Regions from separate parts of the Paenibacillus sp. FSL R5-0810 genome, predicted to be linked through region 4. Evidence: riboswitches for the same ligand, from Rfam matches in the RefSeq annotation. Region 4 holds a riboswitch; each other region holds the start of a gene.
The links. Region 4 has a riboswitch for thiamine pyrophosphate ahead of MKX76_RS28085 (ECF transporter S component). Riboswitches for the same ligand answer to the same signal wherever they lie in the genome.
Positions count from the first base shown of each region.

Region 1: it holds a riboswitch for thiamine pyrophosphate, as region 4 does, so the genes downstream of both, tenA (thiaminase II) here and MKX76_RS28085 (ECF transporter S component) in region 4, are expected to answer to the same signal.
Region 2: it holds a riboswitch for thiamine pyrophosphate, as region 4 does, so the genes downstream of both, MKX76_RS20190 (ABC transporter substrate-binding protein) here and MKX76_RS28085 (ECF transporter S component) in region 4, are expected to answer to the same signal.
Region 3: it holds a riboswitch for thiamine pyrophosphate, as region 4 does, so the genes downstream of both, MKX76_RS02770 (YkoF family thiamine/hydroxymethylpyrimidine-binding protein) here and MKX76_RS28085 (ECF transporter S component) in region 4, are expected to answer to the same signal.

Region 1 is NZ_JBBOCF010000001.1:3,831,110-3,834,873, forward strand. Features, by position in the region: gene thiM (hydroxyethylthiazole kinase) at 1-767, opposite strand, end outside; gene tenA (thiaminase II) at 915-1,619, opposite strand; TPP riboswitch at 2,038-2,141, opposite strand; gene MKX76_RS17180 (DUF4179 domain-containing protein) at 2,307-3,710, opposite strand; gene MKX76_RS17185 (sigma-70 family RNA polymerase sigma factor) at 3,670-3,764, opposite strand, start outside.
Region 2 is NZ_JBBOCF010000001.1:4,530,433-4,534,196, reverse strand. Features, by position in the region: gene MKX76_RS20200 (ABC transporter permease) at 1-382, opposite strand, end outside; gene MKX76_RS20195 (thiamine-binding protein) at 379-672, opposite strand; gene MKX76_RS20190 (ABC transporter substrate-binding protein) at 776-1,816, opposite strand; TPP riboswitch at 1,937-2,048, opposite strand; gene MKX76_RS20185 (VOC family protein) at 2,248-2,631, opposite strand; gene MKX76_RS20180 (GGDEF domain-containing protein) at 2,934-3,764, shown strand, end outside.
Region 3 is NZ_JBBOCF010000001.1:594,485-598,248, forward strand. Features, by position in the region: gene MKX76_RS02760 (nucleotidyltransferase domain-containing protein) at 1-631, shown strand, start outside; gene MKX76_RS02765 (sporulation protein YjcZ) at 748-846, shown strand; gene MKX76_RS02770 (YkoF family thiamine/hydroxymethylpyrimidine-binding protein) at 921-1,526, opposite strand; TPP riboswitch at 1,627-1,730, opposite strand; gene MKX76_RS02775 (nitroreductase family protein) at 1,903-2,505, opposite strand; gene MKX76_RS02780 (ABC transporter permease) at 3,037-3,764, shown strand, end outside.
Region 4 is NZ_JBBOCF010000001.1:6,282,053-6,285,816, forward strand. Features, by position in the region: gene MKX76_RS28075 (SDR family oxidoreductase) at 1-307, shown strand, start outside; gene asd (archaetidylserine decarboxylase) at 387-1,232, opposite strand; TPP riboswitch at 1,400-1,512, shown strand; gene MKX76_RS28085 (ECF transporter S component) at 1,620-2,240, shown strand; gene MKX76_RS28090 (ABC transporter ATP-binding protein) at 2,233-3,764, shown strand, end outside.

The DNA.
Region 1 (3,764 bases), 2.5 Mb from region 4:
AGCTCATCCAGGAAGGCGATCTGGAAGCTGCCCGGCCCGAGTCCGGCCGTTTGCTCGGCCGCGCGGGCGGCTGCTGCCCCATAGAAGGCAAGGCCAGCCGTCCCCGCCAGCAGCAAATCCGGCTCCACAGCGGCGAAGGCCCCGAGCACGGACGTGAGCAGGCAGCCCGCTCCGGTTACTTTCGTCAGCATCGCATGCCCGCCGCGTATGATTCGCGCCGAAACACCATCGCTGATCACGTCCTCCTCTCCAGTGATAGCCACCACCGTATTTAGCCGCTGTGCAGCCCGCAGGGCCAGCTCTAAGTTCCCGCCGGACGCAGAGTCGTCTGCATCGACCCCCTTGATCACCCGGACTTCGCCGATCAGATTGGCAACCTCGGCCGCATTGCCCCGCACCAGGGAAACCTTCACTTCACGCAGGATCCGCAGCGCAGAAGCGGTCCGAAACGGCGTTGCCCCCGCTCCTACCGGATCGAGGAGGACCGGGACGCCATGCGTATTGGCGGATTGCCCGGCAAGGATCATCGCATCCACTTGTTCGCGGGACAGCGTGCCGATGTTGAGCACGAGCGCTCCGGCAATTTGGGCCATATCCGCCACCTCGTCGGGGGAATATGCCATTACCGGCGACGCGCCCAGCGCGTATAAGCCGTTGGCCGTAAAATTCGTAACCACCACATTGGTCATGTTATGGACAAGAGGCTTCTGCTGCTGCACCTTCGTTAAAAGCCCCGCAAGCTCCGAATCCCATGTATTTCCGCTCATTGCCATCATCCTTTCCCATTCTTTTCTTGGTTTTTGGCATATGACATACGACATATGAAACCCATAATCTCATCTCAACCCGAATTCTGATTCATTCTCAAAATGCATGACCTTTCGTTACCCCTGTCTGTCCCATAACTCAAATGCTCAGCGCCCATACCCCGTGGCATCGACCAACGGCTGGAACGGCACGGGCCATTCCTCCTGCTTGTAAGCCATGTCCCAGAACATATACTCCAGCTGGCAGCTCAGCATAAAATGCTCGCGCATCCGCTCGCGCTCCTTCATCGTCGCTCCTTCCGCCCACGCATCCACACGGCCAAGGAACTTCCCTGCCGCATCCTCTCCGCGATTCCCGTAAAAATGAATCCATTCATGGAACGGATGGGTGCGATCCGGCTTAACTTCATCCAGCAGTCTGCGGCCGATCTCATAATACGTCCACGGACAAGGAAGCAGGACCGCCATAATTTCGCCGAGGGTTCCCTCATGCGCAACGGTCAGCATGTGACGGATATAGTGGTGCGCAGACGGTGCAAGAGGGTAGCCCTGGAGCTGCTCATAGTTCACTCCCGCGACCGAGCAGAAATTTTGATGCGGATGCACCTCGCTGTTGAGGATAAACGCAATCTGTTCGTTGAACGCCGCCATATCCTCCCGGCTCGTGCACTTGGATATGGCGACGCCATAAATGCGAATGTAGGCATTCAAATACTCGAAGTCCTGCTTCACATAGTGAATCAGCTGTTCGCTGTCCAGCTTCCCGGCGGCAATTCCCCGCACGAAGGGATGGTTTACGATCGCCTCGAAAATTCCGTCCGCCTGCTGGCGAAGCTCTTGGGTAAACGTCATGGTTTCCCCCACCTCCATCTTGAAATGAAGAGCAGGAAGTCCTCCTAGCGACCAGGCAATCCCGGTAATCCGGGGATTCGAAGCCAAGCATCCGTTGCATGTCCCGCAAACCTACGCATACCGTGCATCCTTTTCATATCAGCAACGGTTGCATCCGGGAACTTTGCAGATCCGGCAGCCGTTGTACCCGGCTACATGTGTATATCCGGCAACCCTTTATGTACACGGCCAACCCTTTATGCACGGCATATGGCAACCTTGCATGCTGCTAGCTCGTACTCGTGCGCTATCGTGCTGTGCGACGAAGATGCAGGAAATTACGTTTTTCGGAGCATGACAAACAAAGCCGCCCCGAAAAACGGAGCGGCTTCAGCAATAGTCCTCTTGCCCGGCAGAAGCAGGCGCAAAAAGGACTCTATCCGTGAAGGCTCCACTTTCCTACGCTAGTACGAACTAGATCAGGTTCAAAGGGTCCAAGATACGCTCTTGTCTCAGCCGCTGACGGCTCCCCTAGTGGACTTCCTATTCTATTGACTATTACTGTACATAGGTTTAGCGGTGGTGTCAAACGTTTCCGTGTTTGCTGCAATACTCGGTAGATATAACCCCCTAACCCCCTTTTTCCAGAAAAAAAGGTGACCGTTCATGCTTTCATTCGCAAATGCCATCAATTGACCGATGCTTACCTTATTGAAGCGGTATTGTCATTTCGAGCTCTTTCAGGAAAATAGGTTTTTTGTATTCATGGGTGACAAAGACTGGCTGTTGATCCGAATTTAAGGCCGGGAATTCGGTTACGTAAGCATTATTTTTGGCATCAATTAACCTCGTCTTCGTTTCCTCGGAAGGAATGATGTACATGTCCCATGGGTAAAAATTGTACTTGCCTTCCAAATCCTCGAGGATCAACTCGGTTTGCTGAAGGGGGTCAGTGACTTCTTTCCGGTAATGTACGATCGTCTTATCTTTTAAGCGTTCCACTTTCGTCACTAACAGGCGGCCTAATTCCCCTTGAGGAATAATTAGAGGATGATCGGTCGACGGTTCATGCTTCATCGGCACTCTAATTCCATATACCGGCACATCCCCGCGCAAATACGGACGGAACGTAATGGACTTCGGCGTAACAAGAGGTAATTCAAATCGAAAGGTTCCTAACTGGACATGTGTACCGTCTTCGACGTAGCCATCTCCATCCATCTCATAAGGTTTGAACTCCATTCCAGTATCAGTAATAGCTAGGATATCATACATGGGATCTTGCGCTTTAGCTGCCGGCCGCCTGTATACTAGCTCCACGTCCATCGTACCCGTACCGGATTTAAAGCCTATTTTCTTAATCAGCAGGGTGGTTTCTCCATCCGTTGCACTCCTCATCGGCATCCATGATTTCGTTCCGGAAACGGTCTTTTTAATGGGAATTGAAAAATCCCAATGACCTTTAACTCCGTCCACGTTTGCTACCTCGATCGTTAGTTCGAATTCATCCGGTAACTTCTGTTTGAATGGCAGCAAGCTGATTTGTCCAATTCCTGTTTGGCTATCAATAGGTAGAGGACCGCTGCCACCGACACGGTCTGCGTATGGCTTGCCGTCAATTTTGAATTTGATTCCGTCTATGAAACCATGCCTACCGGAGAATCCATCCTCAACCTGTTGTATATAACCGATGGAGAGACGATCACCGTCATACATCACCTCTTGAATTTGCAGCGTAATCCCGTTGTCGCTCACAGCTTGCAAGACTTGCGCCGTCATTCCATTTTCAGAAGCTGTTTTCAAGGCTGTTTCGCGAACGTACTGGTGCTGCTCCTGACGCTGGAAAACAGAACCTACGAACGGTATTTCTTGTAGTACGGATGCCATAATAGGGGAGACGAAGCCGCTGCCGAGTATCACTACACAGGCCACAAGGGTTACGACTGCGGTTAGCGACAAGCGGCGGATAATCCGCTGTGAGCGGTTGTTATGAAGCATGCCTGTACAATCCTCGCTGCTAACACTGTACCGGACACGCTCCATCAAACGGTCTACATCGGTCTCCATTGATTCATAGGATCGTTTCGCATTCTGAATCTGTTGGTCGATCATGAACTCCTGCCTCCTTTAGCGATCGGTTAAGTTTTGCTCTTCCTCGTGCCAGTC
Region 2 (3,764 bases), 1.8 Mb from region 4:
GCGTAATGACGATGACCTTCGGCAGCATGCCGAACCCGAACCAGATCATGAGGAGCGGGGCCAAGGCGATGGTCGGCACGTTCTGGCTTAAGATGAGAAGCGGATAAAGGGCTGTTTTGAGAAAAGGTACCCTGTGCAGAGCCAAAGAGAGCAGGAGTCCGATACCGGTTCCGATGGCAAATCCGATCACGGTTAACTTTAGGGTAGCCCAAGTGTGTTCCATAAGTCCCGACGCCCCGGTGATGGCTTCATGCCCGATAGCCGTCGGCGCAGGCAGAATGAATTTCTCGATATCGAACATCCAGACCGCAGCCTGCCACACGATCAAAAAGAAGAGGACCGCCACGACGGGCGGCCATATCGAGCTCCACCAGCTTTTCATGGACGGTATTTCTCCGTGAGCTTATCCATGCTGATGCCCTGCGGATGATGTGCGATTTTGACTTGGGAGATGATGCTCGGACTCCCGGCTTTCACCAGCGCATCATGCATTCGCTCCACGATGCGGAGCAGCTCGGACAGCTCGCCTTCCATCGTTGTTTCCAAAGCATGGACCTCGTATTTGACGCCGGAATCCTGGATTACCTTAATGGCTTCATCCACATAAGGGATGCTGTCTCCGCCGTCCGGCGTACGCGGAATGACTTGAATGCTCAGCAGTGTATTCGCCATGAGTCAATCGTCCTTTCGTATATGGGTTCTCATTTGCACGGCCGTTAAGCCTCATGCCGATGAGCCGCGAAGCAGCATTGCAATGCTGCGGGGAGTGCTTCTCCTATTTGTCAGGCAAAAACTCATTCGTAAACGCGCGCTCCGCGTCCAATTCCTTCTCCAGCAGCTTGCGCTCAAACATCCAGTCGGCATATCCGGACCAAACCTCGGCCTTCTGCTCGCCCCAGCGCGGCGAGTCATCTTGATAGCGCGGGCTGAGCCACTTCTGGCTTTCCAGCACCAGCTCGGCATCCAGGTCGGGAACTGCCTTCGACAGCAGTGCCGCGGCATCTTCCGGATGGTCTATCGCATATTGATAGCCTTTGGACGTTGCGCGCATGAACGCTTTGACAAGCTCCGGGTCATCCGCGATCAGCTTCTCGTTCGTTACGATGACCGGCGTATAATAATCCAGCTGTTCGGAATAATCCTTCACGTAGATCATGTCCAGCGGCTCGCCGCGAAGCTGGGCTTCAATGCCTGTCCAGGCATAGTAGATCCAGGCGAAATCAATATCCCGCTTAACCGCCGTAAAATAATCGGCGTCTCCGATGTTCACGATGTTGACCTTGTTCACATCGGCTCCATCGATCTCCATGATCGATTTCATGACGGCTTCCTCAATCGGAGAGCCCCAGCCTCCGTAGGATTTTCCTTCAAAATCGGAGGCCTTCTGGATGCCCCGATCCTTCGGTGCAGCGAATCCGGACGTATTATGCTGAATGATGGCTGCGATCGAAACCAGCGGCAGCCCCTGTGTCCGGGCGAGCGTTACGCCCTCCTGATAGCTGATGCCGAACGGTACGTTGCCGGAAGCGACCATCGCATCGGTTCCCCCGGAGCCCGGCTGTACGATTTGCACGTTCAGCCCTTCCTCCTCATAATATCCGAGCTCCTTGGCTGCATATAATCCGGTGTGGTTCGTGTTCGCCGACCAGTCCAGCATCAATTGGACATCGCGGAGCTTGGCCGGCTGTTCTCCTTCTCCGGCAGTCTCTTGCTTGCCGGGCGCGCTTCCGCCGTTCTGGCCGCTTGCCCCGCAGGCGGAAGCGACCAGAAGCAGGACGCAGGCGAGCAGCAGAGAGAGCCATGTACGTTGTTTCATCGTGTTTCTCCTCTCCTTATATGTCTTCCATTTTCCGTATTAACTTCATAACAACAACAAAAAACGCCCCGATCGTATCGGAGCGCATGACGGCGTAAGTATATACTACGGCTTATGAACAGCCGCAATCTTATGGCTTCCTACGCTGGCATTACCCAGATCAGGTATAAGGGTCAGTATCTCTATGGGATACACTCTCAGCCGGCCGATTCCAGCTCCCCCGGTATTTATGAAGTTACGGGTTATACTTCCGTTATTATAGACCTACCGGAAGCACCTGTCCAGTACGGGAACGCCCCATGCCTGAAGGCGATTTTCTACGTTCGTATAGGTCGCCGGGATGAGTGGCTGTCCAGGCATGGAAGACCCGAATGATCCAGGCGACCCATAGGAGTCTCTATATGCGGGCGGGCAACCTTAGACCTGGCCTGTTAGCGCTGGAAAAATTCAATCCATTCGCCTTCCGGACCGTGCACGAAGAAATAGCGGTAGCCGTTGGGCAGCGTGACGATTTCCTCATCCAGATGCGGAACGTCCAGCTCCTTCACCCGTGCATATTCCGCTTCAATGTCGTCCGTGCTGACGGCAAAGTGATGCACCGTTCCCTCCGCAGGAAGGGAGTCGCTGTATCCTTGAATCAGCTCGACCTCGGTTTCATCGCTGCCGTTAAAGCCGAGGAAAGCCAGCTGGATGACACCGTTCGTGTGCGTCAGACGGTCCTTGAGCTCAAGGCCGACCACCTTCGTATAGAAAGCGATCGTTGCTTCCAGATCCCTTACGACAATGCCTACATGGTCCAATCGTCTTTGTCCCATTTTACAAGAACCCCTTCCATGAAACTATGCTAGGATATAAAACCAAAGATACGTTGATATGAAAGAATAATACTACATAAACCCCATGTGTCAAGTGGGGATTGAGTGACTACAATCCCGGGACAATTCCGCAAATAACGATTCTACGCGGCCTATATGCCTATAAATATCCAGTTGTTGGGCGCTTCTTTCTTTACTTTTCCTCGGGCTAAAAGTATGATTGGATATGGAAACGCTTTAATTCGAAAGACCTATTCATCATGAATGACCAAGCCTACCTTTTGTTTCAGGGAGGGATATGAATGAGCCCGGGTCCATCCGATTCCATATATATTCGGCTCGCGATTGGATACGCATTGATCCAATGGATATTGGCCCTGTGGATGCCGGACGCTTTATTGCTTCACCGCATCTTAGCCATTATGGCTCCGATAGCCGCATTCGCGTATTTGATCGGGGTGATTGGCAGTCGGTATGAGCAAGGCCATCTTCGCAGATTTTGGCTTCTGATTGCAGCCGGATTGGCCGGCGATGCAATAGGGCGCATCCTGTATGCGGGTGATGAATGGATTGGAGGGGTGTTTGGCGGATCCATCCGGCTGGCGGAACTGTTCTGGAGCTTGGAAGCTCTATTGTTCGCCGGTGCCCTGATTTACCTGTTCAGACGAGTGCAGGGTCCGCTGCGGGGCGCTCGGTTTACCCTGGACATCATCATTGTTGCGATTACCTTGATGACGGTGGGGTGGGAGTATCTCATTAAGCCGGAGATGGAGAGCGGGACGGATACCGTCTGGAGGTCGGCCGGAGGAGCGATGCTCTATCCGCTGTGCGGAATCGTACTGATGTTCTTTACGCTGGTCGTGTATTTTAACACTAAGCAGCTGCACAAGCGGGCGGTCATCTTCCTGTGCCTTGGTGGAAGCGCATTTGCGCTCGGGGATGTCCTTCGGATCTTTCTTGATAGTTTCATGAACATCGGAGCTGGCCTATATGTATATCCGCTGCACACCCTCTCTGCATGCTTTATCGGCTTTGCGGGTGGACAAACGCTGCCTCGAAGGGGGAGGAGATCCCTATCCGAGAAGAAGCCGTGGCCGGCAGGAACCTTGATCGTACGATATTTGCTGCCCTAC
Region 3 (3,764 bases), 5.7 Mb from region 4:
TGTACTGGGGGGCAGTGCTTCCAGGGGAGAGCACAACGAGCACTCAGACCTTGACGTGATCATTGTGGAGAGAGAAGGCGAAGGGCTGAGGAGAAGGACGATTGAAGCTGCCGGCTGGATCGTAGAGCTGTTTATTATATCTAGCTCCGGCTATCGCGAAGATTTTGACGCAGGCATCGTTGCGGCGAATCCGACACTGCAGCGGATCATGGCTGAAGGCATCGTTCTCTGCTCGGTACCGGAAGGGGAAGACATTCGCGCGGAGGCCCAGGCTGATCTGGATTACGGTCCGCTGCCATTAACGATGTCCGATATTGACGCAGCCCGGTACATGATCACCGAATACATGATGGATCTTAAGCAGGCCAAAGGGGACGGGGAAGCCTGGTTTACCGTTCAAAAAATATCGACTTTGCTCTGCGAGTTTGTTCTGAGGGTTAACCGGCAGTGGACGGGGGAAGGGAAGACGCTGTTCCGGCTAGTCTCCGGCTTCGATCCGCATTTTAGCGAGCGGTTGGTGCAAGCGCTGGAGGCGATGTACCGTACCCGGCAATCGCATCAGCTCATGAAGCTGTGCGAGCAGGTTTTGCTCCCTTACGGAGGCCAGCTGCTTGCCGGATATGAAGAATAAGGCCATGGCTGGGGGAAAAGACAAGCGGTACAGCTGCCGTGACCGTCGTTCTTTCCGGCTCATACCTTAAATATGTGATGACATCACGTATTTCAATAAATCCAGGAGGGATCGTCATGAGCGGAGCATATGGTGGAGATGTTTGGGGCACATCAACGGGTATTATATTGGTTCTCTTTATCCTGCTCGTAATCATCTCGCTTGCTTGGGTTTGAATCAAAGGCGATACGCGGTGGATAGCACAAGGACTCGGCATATGGCCGGGTCCTTGTTTGCTTAAGCATGCATATTAAACGCTTTTCTGCTTGGGCGATGGACTGTGCGCGGAGACGACAGCGGTCATCACGAGGTGGCTGGTATCTGTTTGGATGGCATGCTTGAACGCATCCTCGAGGGATTCGAATACTCGAGAGAGCGTTCCGTCGAGACGGCTTGCGTAATGGACGCTGCCCCCGAAGGTTCCCTTTTTCTTGGCGCGCTGCACTTCTCCGTAGATAATATCCATATAATGCTCGGTTCCGAGCGGATACAAGGCGAACTGGCAGGCGGTTTCAATATCCGCGTGTGGTCCAAGCTCGCTGTTTAACACCCGGGAATCCTCGGACATATAGACATCCGCATCCGTATCGCCTGGGCAGCCGATGGAGTAGGTTCCATTAAAGACTGTATGTACGCCGGAAGCTGCCGCATGGGCGAATATCGCACGGGTAACGTCAAATACGTGCTCGGCACGTCCGCGAACACAAGTGCTGACATCATCGGTATGAATCCATACCTTATCCGTGTGCACAGACTCCAACGCCCCCATAATCACTTCGACGAAGCGGTCCGTCATCGGCAATACCGAGAACCGGCAGCCAACAATCCGGCTGGTTCCGCATGCTAACTCATTCATTGTAGATTCCTCCTGCAGCATAAATTTGAGAACGCAAAATAACGCAAAAAAACCGCACCCTAAGGGATAAGTGCGGCGATGTCTACGCGAACAAAACATAAACATGAACGCTACACTTCCCCACGCTAGCATGACCTAGATCGGGTAATAAGGGTTAACGGCGGTTCTGCCGTTTCTCAGCACAAGGCACCCCTAGTACAGCAACACAAGATATGAAATTTTGTTTTGACCGGCCGGTCCAAGCTTACGAAAGAGGGCGGCTTCTTACTGGGTAATTGTAACGTCTCTGCATCGAAAAAACAATGTCAATGCAGCAAAAAACCGCCATGAGGAGCTTTAATAGGCTTCCTGATGGCGGCTCTTTGTCTTGTTTCGCTTACTTGTAAACTTTCACGCGATCTTCAAGCGGAGCAAATTCCTTGTCCCCTGGCTCAGCGACCGGCTTGCCGAACGGCATTTGCGCAATCAGCTTCCAGTTTTCTGGGATGTTCCATTCCGCTTTTACTTTTTCGTCGATCAGCGGGTTGTAATGCTGCAGGGAAGCACCCAGTCCTTCGGCTTCCAGCATCGTCCAAACGACGAGCTGAAGCATGCCGTTCGACTGATTCGCCCATACCGGGAAGTTGTCGGCATAGAGCGCAAAGTTTTGCTGAAGCCCTGCGATGACATCGTTGTCTTCGAAGAACAATACAGTGCCATAGCCTGCGCGGAAAGAGGCCATTTTCTCAGCGGTGGATTTGAATGCTTGCTCGTCGCCCACCACTTCCTTCAGAATGCCTTCCGTAATATTCCACAGCTTGTCATGCTGCTCACCAAGCAGAACGACCGTGCGTGCGCTTTGGGAGTTGAAGGAAGAAGGCGTGTATTTCACGGCATCTTTCACGATTTCTTGGATACGCTCATCGGAGATGACGGAATCCTTGCTGATCGCATAGTAGGAACGGCGATTTTTAAGTGCGGTAAGGAAGTCTTTAGACATGTTGATAAACCCTCCTGAGTCATGGTTTGGATTGCATACGCCTGATAAAAAGATGTCCTATCATTCAAGCAAATATGCATCAAGGTGATCGCTGAAATAGGTTGAATTATTATTCCTTAACAACTTACTAATTGTAAGAAATAATACTTCCGTTAGTATGTTATTATATTACATTGGTCATTGTCAACCCTGTGATTGAGAATTTATTGATGAAATACCCCGTGATTTGGAGCCAAAACAGGGGGCTTAAATTTTATTTCCTATTAATAAGAGGGGGCGAGGAGAACAATAGAAGGATTGAGGACAACAACGGCTAATTTCTGCCAAGCTTCATATTATGAACAATTGATGAACAAATCATGCAAAGATTAAAAATTTAATTGAGTTTGATTCTCAATTATACTTGTCGGTTGAGAATGAGGGTGATATAATGCTTATCAGAGCGTAATTGATAATCAATCTCAATGAGAATGATAACTGAATTACGAGCTGACGAAATGATTTAGAGACATATGCATAGAAGGAAGAGCCATGAAGATCATTTACTTAGCCGCAGCCGTTGTGGCGCTTTCCATCGTCTCCTTATTTATCGGAGTCAAGGATATTTCGCCGCTGGACTTATTCTCCATGACGGAACAACAACAGCATATTATGCTCGTCAGCCGCTTGCCGCGTCTAGTCAGTCTAATCCTGGCGGGAGTCAGCATGAGTATCTGCGGATTGATCATGCAGCAGCTTAGCCGCAACAAGTTCGTATCGCCGACAACGGCGGGAACCATGGATTCCGCAAGACTGGGAATTCTCGTTGCGATGCTCGTATTCACGACAAGCGGACCGCTTGTGAAAATGCTGGTGGCTTTTGTATTCGCTCTGGCCGGCACGTTTATCTTCATGAAGATCCTGGACCGGATCAAGTTCAAGGATGCGATCTTTATTCCGCTCGTTGGACTCATGTTCGGGAACATCGTAAGCTCGATCGCTACGTTCTTCGCTTATAAATATGATCTCATTCAGAACATGTCCGCATGGCTTCAAGGCGATTTTTCCATGATCATCAAGGGACAGTACGAACTTCTGTATATCAGCGTTCCGCTGGTCATCCTGGCCTACCTGTTCGCCAACAAATTCACGGTTGCCGGCATGGGTGAGGAATTCGCCACGAACCTTGGACTTCATTACCGGCGCGTCGTTAATTTGGGCTTGGTCATTGTAGCGCTGGTAACCGCATCCGTCGTATTGACGGTCGGCGTGATTCCTTT
Region 4 (3,764 bases):
GGTGCTGGTGCAGCCCGGCGCTTACGGCACGCCGATCTGGAGGAAGAGCTTCGGGGAGTTGAAGGTGAGGGAGGGTTCGCCATACAGCGGGATGCTGAAGCGGGTATTGGCGTACTCCGAACGGACCGCCAAAAAGAGCGGGGATCCGCTCGAGGTTGCAAGGTTGGTGGCTCGAATCGCCGGTATGAAGCATCCGAGCTTCCGGTACCGGCTTCCCCGCAGCACCCGGCTGACCGGGCGGATCAAGGCATGGCTGCCCGACCGCTTCTTTCAGCGGCTGATCGTCCGGCTATTGGGAAGAGAATAAGGTCTAACATTGTCCTTGTTCGATAGGGACGCAACGGGAGTCATTGCGGTCATGAATGAAGGCATCCGCAAGGACGTTCTTATTTTTCCGTACACAGCTCCTTCTCCAAGCACGCATCCCGCTTCTGCTTCTTGTCTGCGGGCGGATGGAGGATGCCGAGCAGCTCGCCCATTTTAACCGTCGTCCCGAGGGTAAGATCTCCCCGGGGGGTAAAGGTGCCGCTCTCGGTCAACAGCACGACGGTTGAGCCGAATTCGAAGTATGCAAGCTCATCCCCGATCTGCCATTTCGTCACGTTCTCGTCGGCATAACGGATGCTGCTTACGTTCAATGCTCCGACCTTGACCACGGCAACCTCACCGAAGTCATGCTTGATATAGGTAATGAGCCTTTCGTTGCGGCTAAGCACCGACCGGATATGGGTCATGGCAAAATCGTTGACGGGATACACCTTGCCCTTGAGGTGCTCCCGCTCGATCTGCACGCCGGTAACGGGGGCGTGAATGCGATGGTAATCCGTCGGGCTTAAATATAAGACGAACGCGTAACCGTTCACATAATTCTCGATTCTCGGAGACTGCGCAAGCAGCTCTTCAATGGTGTAATCCTGTCCCTTGACGTTGAGGATGGTGCCGGTATCGATGGTGCCCATGGCGGTAATCGTCGCATCAACCGGGCTCACCATCGCGTCGGCGGTCGTATCTATGGCCCGCAGGCCGAGCTTTAATCGGCGGGAGAAGAATTCATTGAGCGAGCGGTATTCATGCAGCTCTTTCTCCGCTTCATGCGCCGGGATTTGGTATATTCGAATAAATGCAGGGATCAGATGACGGCTCAACCGGCTGTGGGAGAACTGCCCCACCAAATGGGACAACCACTTTCGGGAGGAGAGCTCTGTCATCAGACGCAGCAATCGTTTGGCCATGTTATTCTCCTTTTTTGTGCAAAGACCTAAGCTATCGATGATGCTTGAAAAGCAATCACTCTGATATTGACATAGAATCGGCTGGAAATCAACAAACAGGCCTTGAAGAAAAAAAGACCCTTGCCAAATCAGGAAAGGCTGTGTATTTTAAAGTTAACATAAAACCGAATAGGGAATACGGGTGCTTGAGTGAATCAGGCTGAGATTGCAGCTGCTATCCGCTGTTGACCGTTAATCTGAACTGGGTAATGCCAGCGTAGAGAATATCCGACCCTGCTCATATTAGGGCCTAATTTCCGTCTGCGCGTTTCCAGACGGTTTTTTGTTGTGATTTTTTTCCACTTTTAAAAAATTGCGATGGAGAGGGGTAATTGTACGATGGAAACGATGAGGCAAGGCATAATGGGGGCTCAGCCGAGAAAAGGGCTTAGACTGAGCGATATTTTGGTGACGGTGCTTGTATCGCTGGTGCTGGGCGTGGTGTATCACTTTTGGGGATCGGTATACAACCTGCTGAAGCCGCTCTTTTTCGAAGCGGACGAATTGCTGTATGGCATGTGGTTTGCCGCGGCGACGCTGGCCTATCTGCTGATCCGGAAACCTGGCGTGGCGATCATTGCAGAGGTTGCAGCCGCGCATGTCGAAGTGCTGTTCGGCAGCGGGTGGGGGCTTACGCTCCTGATGTACGGCTTGATTCAAGGCTTGGGGGCCGAGCTCGTATTTGCCGCAACCCGCTACCGCAGCTCTTCTGCCTTCACGGTGGCTCTGGCGGGGGCCGCTGCCGCCGTCGGCTCGATGCTCCTTGATTTCTTCTACAGCTACACGGACGATCTTCAGACCTGGATGTTCCTGGCGAAATACGGCATGCGGATCTTCAGCGGCGCCGTCATTGCAGGCCTTCTGATGCTCGTCCTCGCCAAAGCGCTGGAGCGTACCGGCGTAACCTCCCTGCTGCGTCCGGCATCGCAAAAAGAATATGAGGCGCTGGACGATTCGCGCCATGTCTAAAATGCAAACGGGCGTACACTTCGTAAACACGGTGGATGCGCCTAATGATCCGCAGGAGGAACCGGCGCTTTATGTAGAAGGGCTGCGCCTTAAATACCCGGGCGAGGAGCGGCTGATGTTTAAAGATCTTTCGTTCTCCGCCGCCCGCGGAGAAAAGGTGCTGCTGCTGGGTCCAAGCGGCTGCGGCAAATCGACGCTTCTTCAGGTGCTGAGCGGGATGATTCCCCGGGCGACGGAGGTGCCGATGAAATGCCAGGCGCAGAAGCTTCCCGTTTCCTGGGGATATGTGTTCCAGGATCCGGACACCCAGTTCTGCATGCCGTTCGTCGACGAGGAGCTGGCATTCGTCCTGGAAAACCAATGCGTTCCACGGGAGCAGATGGAAGAGCGGATGCAGGCAGCGCTGCAAGCCGTCGGCTTGGAGCTGGAGTCGCTCCATGTCAAAATCGCGCATTTATCGCAAGGGATGAAGCAGCGTCTTGCACTGGCTTCTGCCCTATTGCTGGAGCCGGAGGTGCTGCTGCTGGATGAACCGTCGGCGCTGCTCGATCCCGAGGGCCGCGAGCAAATCTGGACGGCGGTGAAGGCTGTGTCCGCAGGGCGCACCTTGATCATCGTGGAGCACCGGATTGAAGAAATGGCTGAATATGCAGACCGGGTCGTGCTTTTTGGCCCGGATGGGACGATTCTGGGTGAAGGCACGCCGGCCGACGTATTCGCCCGCTATTCGCGGGAGCTGAAGGAATTCGGCATCTGGTATCCCGGCGTATGGGACGATTATGCAGTGTCCCCATCCGGCATGGAGGTGTTTGCACCGCTTGGAACCTCCTCCGGCGGATCCCGCCAGGATGACTCCTTCGCCAGGGATTTGGGAAAAGCCGCTCGGCTACAGAACCGGGAACGACTCCATTCCGTTGAGGAGTCCGGACGGCTTACCGGAGCCGACTTTACGTCGGCAGAACAGAGCAAGCCTGCCGTTCAGCTGGCCCAGTTCTCAGGCAAGCGGTGGGACAAAGCCGTTATTACCGTCCAAGGGGCGGAGGTGTATCCGGGCGATTTTATTGCGATTGTCGGGCCGAACGGAGCGGGGAAGAGCTCGCTGCTTCTGAGCCTGATGGGGCTGCTGAATGCGGAAGGCATGTACCTCCTCGGCGGGGGGGAGGTTCCGTTAGGGAAAGGAAGACGAAACCGCAAACAAAGGGAACGGATGCTCCGCCGAATCGGATTCGTATTTCAGAATCCCGAGCTGCAATTCGTGACGGAGCGCGTTACGGATGAGGTGGCGTACTCCTTGCTGGTGGACGGCATGTCCGCGGATGAGGCGGCTGAGCAGGCCCGCCGGACGCTAGAGCGATTCGGACTAGACGGCAAGGAGAGCCGGCATCCATACCAGCTATCCACGGGCCAGAAACGCCGCCTCAGCGTGGCCACAGCCATGGCCAGACAGCCGGCGGTGCTGCTGCTGGATGAGCCTACGTTTGGCCAGGATGCACGGAATACCTTTGCGATTCTGGAGATGTGCGA